DNA from 2 places in the Metabacillus sp. 84 genome. Region 2 is predicted to be linked to the other one. Evidence: predicted binding sites of a transcription regulator. Region 2 holds the regulator's gene; the other holds the start of a gene.
What was found. The regulator LexA, encoded in region 2, represses DNA repair genes until DNA is damaged. The targets are predictions, from matches to a motif close to CGAACATATGTTCG.
Positions count from the first base shown of each region.

Region 1: the regulator LexA is predicted to act here: its motif matches at 1,316-1,329, upstream of ACQCV8_RS07165 (DNA polymerase thumb domain-containing protein).

Region 1 covers NZ_JBNILN010000003.1:88,080-90,283, reverse strand. Annotated here, with positions in the region: gene ACQCV8_RS07165 (DNA polymerase thumb domain-containing protein) at 1-1,255, opposite strand, end outside; gene ACQCV8_RS07160 (hypothetical protein) at 1,616-2,053, shown strand; gene ACQCV8_RS07155 (bifunctional cytochrome P450/NADPH--P450 reductase) at 2,072-2,204, opposite strand, start outside.
Region 2 covers NZ_JBNILN010000004.1:63,466-65,669, reverse strand. Annotated here, with positions in the region: gene cysI (assimilatory sulfite reductase (NADPH) hemoprotein subunit) at 1-887, shown strand, start outside; gene lexA (transcriptional repressor LexA) at 956-1,573, opposite strand; gene yneA (cell division suppressor protein YneA) at 1,725-2,045, shown strand; gene ACQCV8_RS09315 (YneB family resolvase-like protein) at 2,054-2,204, shown strand, end outside.

The DNA.
Region 1 (2,204 bases), on a different contig from region 2:
AAGCCTTATGCCCGCCGACGAGTGTTGCACGGTGTCTCGCGGTTCCCGCCTTCGTATAGGAAACGGCGCGGAGCAGGGAGTCAGAGCCGTATTTGCTTCGGATAGAATCCATGACATACCCGAGAGTCCGGTGCTTCTCCCGGTCGGGCTGAAACAGGTTAAGCTGGCTTTCCGCGTCCTCTTCAATATTGGAAAGAGCAATTGAAATTTTGCGGACCGTTTTTCCATCATAAAATTCATCAAACAGCTCAAGACACGTGCGGTAGAGGTCCATCGTAATATTGGTCGGCTCCTCCATCGTCCGCGAGCGGTAAAAACCTCCGCCGAGCTCATCCTTGCTGTATCCGACTCCGAAGCTGACCGTTCGGCCGGCCCGGCAGTGATGGCGGGCCCTCCGAGCTACTTCCTCGCACATTTCAAGGATCACATGCCTGATTTCCTTTGGATCGGTATAATCGCGCATCAGAATCTGGCTTTTGCCGAAGCTGATCTGCCCCTGCAAAATCGGTTCGCCAATATCAGAGAGATCCACCCCCCATGCATGATAATAAAGCTGATTTCCCATGATGCCGAATTTTTTCTCCAGCCGCTCAAGCGGGTAGCGGGCGAGCTGGCCGATGCTGAAAATCCCCATCCGGTTCAGGTTTTTTTCCATTCTGCCGCCAATGCCCCACATTTGGCTCAAAGGCTTTAGATTCCAAAGCTTCGTTTCTACGTCATCATAGGTCCATTCCGCCACACCGGTCTTTTTCGCCTCGATGTCAAGGCAAACCTTGGACAGCAGCATATTCGGACCGATGCCGATTGCACATGGAAGCTGGAATTCCCGTTCCATTTCACTTCTGATTTTCCAGGCGATTGTGGTCGCATCCCCCCAAAGGTGCTCCACCCCGTCTACTTGAATAAAGCTTTCATCGACGCTGTAAATGTGGATTGCCTCCCGCGGAACATACCGGTGAAACATTTTGGAAAGCTCCGTTGAAATCCGGATAAACATCGCCATCTTCGGATTTACCACATGAATCCGGGGATCGTCCGGAATTTCAAACTTTCTTGATCCTGTTTTAATATTGAAATCCTTTTTCAGCCGGGGAGATGCGGCCAGCACCACGCTTCCCTGCCGTTCGGTATCACCGACTACAGCAAGATAGCACGTGTGCGGATCAAGCCCCATCAGAACCGCCGCGCAGCTCGCATAAAAGCTTTTCATATCAATGCAAAGAATTTTCTTTTTGGGAAGCTGGTCATACTCCATCTCACTTACCCCTCCAACAAGAATGTGTGTTCGTAGTTCTATTATACCGCTAATCATAATCGAATAAACGTTCGTGTTCAATGGTAGTTTTTGGCGAACAGTGAAAAACTGCATGATAGCAGGCAAAAAGAAAGCCTTCCTGGGGGGAAATCTTTTTTCAGGCAGAAGGAATGGCTTTATAACAGGGGAAATAGCAAGCAGCTGTGACGTTGCAAAAAGCACCGCTGGAGAATAGGCTGATCTGTTCATTCAACCATTATAGACGGAACTTTGGGAAGATGAAGGACCGGCGCAGGAGTATTAAGAGTGTAAATCCATCATTAATGGAATATAATGGTATAAAGGGTGAGGAGGGATAATATGGAAAATTCCGTTAGAAATGGGATTGTTTATTTCTTATTTTTACTTGTGGCGGGATGGTTCTTATATAGCGGTGTGCGATTCGGAATGGTGTTAGAAAAGGAAGCGAAAGAAATTTATGACCTTAGAACATTTTCAGCGTTTCAATATCTCTTCCCGGTTGCAGCCGGAATGCTGTTTGCAGCTCCAGAGCTGATACTGGACATCTGGCGGGAAGGGCGCTGGAAAATCGGGTGGCTAAAGCTCCTGATCATTGGCCTGCCGCTTGCATACTTGACCGGAGCAAACCTTCAATTTCTTACCGGCGAGCACCTCCTGCCTTTTCCAGGTTTTCTCACAGGAGGCTATGGGACATTGCAAAATCTCATGATCAGCTCGATCTGCGGAACGGCTTTCGGATATATTCTCCTTTCAAGTGTAAGAAAGCAGCCCCGATAAGAGCTGCTTTCTCTGCAATCATTTTCCTGCCCAAACGTCTTTCGCAACACGGCCCTGCTGCTGCAGATCAGCGAGCCACTCGGCCGCTTCTTCTTCGGATGAATCTCTTTCGGCCTGGTAGATTTCTTTCATTGCCGCTTCCACATCCGGT
Region 2 (2,204 bases):
CCCCGGATAAAATTCTGGAGCTGTCGGAAAAGATCATTACCATCCAGCGGGATTACGGCAACCGTTCTGAAAGAAAGAACGCACGTTTTAAGTATACAGTCGACCGCCTCGGCCTGGAAACCGTGAAAGAGGAGCTGGAAGAGAGGCTCGGCTGGAAGCTCGGGCAGCCTGAAGATTTTCATTTTGACCATAACGGGGACCGTTATGGCTGGGTGGAAGGAACAGAAGGCACATGGCATTATACGTTGTTTGTAGAAGGCGGCCGTGTGGCGGACTTTGAAGGCTACCAGCTTAAGACAGGCTTAAAAGAGATCGCGAGAGTGCATACCGGCGATTTCCGCCTTACTGCCAATCAAAATGTTATCATCGCGAATGTAGCTGCTGAAAAGAAGGCGGAAATTGAAGGGCTCATTCAAGCATACGGCTTAACAGACGGAGCCCATCACTCTGCACTCCGCCGGAGTTCGATGGCATGTGTAGCACTCCCGACATGCGGTCTGGCTATGGCCGAGGCGGAGCGTTACCTTCCAGAGCTGATCAGCAGGATTGAAGAAATTGTGGATATAAACGGTCTTCGGGGAGAAGAGATCACCATCCGCATGACCGGCTGTCCGAACGGATGTGCCCGCCATGCACTGGGGGAAATCGGCTTTATCGGAAAAGCTCCCGGAAAGTATAACATGTACTTGGGAGCAGCCTTTGACGGCAGCCGGCTCAGCAAAATGTACAAAGAGAACATTGGAGAAGAAGAAATTCTGAATGAGCTCGGGCAGCTTTTGCCCCGCTACGCAAAGGAAAGAGAACAAGGAGAACATTTTGGGGATTATGTCATCCGTGCCGGCATCATCGGGGCAACGACTGACGGAACCAACTTTCATGCGTTATAAAAAAGAAGATGGCTGCCAGCCATCTTCTTTTTATGCAGAAAAAAAGCCTGTCCTGACGAACAAGGCTCTCAATGCACCGTACGATATACGCCAATCACTTTTCCTAAGATTGAAACATTCCGCAGGATAATAGGCTCCATGGATGAATTTTCCGGCTGAAGCCTGATATAATCCTTTTCTCTGAAAAAGCGCTTGACGGTTGCTTCATCATCTTCCGTCATGGCGACCACGATCTCTCCATTATTAGCAGACTGCTGCTGGCGGACTATCACAAGGTCTCCGTCCAGAATTCCCGCTTCAATCATACTGTCTCCTACAACTTCAAGCATAAATACATGGTCATCAGGAGGGACCAGACGTTCGGGCAGCGGGAAATATTCTTCAATGTTTTCTACTGCTGTAATAGGAACCCCTGCTGTAACCTTCCCGATAATCGGGATGTTGACAGCGCTGCTTTTTGGAATTTCCAGTTCTTCGTTCAGTACTTCAATCGCTCTCGGCTTAGTGGGGTCTCTCCGTATCAATCCTTTATTCTCGAGCCGCGCAAGGTGGCCATGCACGGTAGAGCTAGAGGCAAGGCCTACGGCCAAGCCAATTTCACGGACGGAGGGAGGATAGCCTTTGCTTTTGACTTCCTGTTTAATAAATTCCAGAATGTCCTGTTGCCTTTTTGATAGTTTGCTCATCCTTAGCACCTCAGAGTAAGTAATTTATAGTTATTATAGCATGATTTACCTGCATATACAAACATAAGTTCGAAAACCTCTTGACTGGGAATGTTTGTTCGGATTATAATGAATTTATCAAAATACGAACAAACATTCTGGAGGGATTCAAATGTCTAAAATTACATTTGCTTACATTTCTGTTTTCGCACTTCTTGTTGGAGGAATTTTATACGCAGCCGCTGATAAAGGGAACAGCAGCCTGCTTGAAAAATATGCTAAAATAGAAATCCGTGAAGGCGATACGCTGTGGGATCTTGCGGAAGAGCTCAAAGGCAGACATGATCTTACAAGTACTGAATTCGTGGAGTGGGTCAACAAGGAGAACAGGATGACTTCCCTCGTCATTAAACCTGGCGAAGAGCTGTATATACCGGTTAAAAAAGAAGAAGTGTATAAAATAGATGCGAAGATGATAGCTTCAGAAGAGTAGGTGGTTGTTTGAAAGCGATAATTTACTGCAGGGTGAGCACAGATAAGGCAGAACAGGAGACATCGCTGCAGAGGCAAAAGGAAGAACTCTCCTCGCTTGCAGAAGAGCACGGGATGGAACCGGTGCAGACCATCATGGAGAAAGCCAGCGGCTATGAAA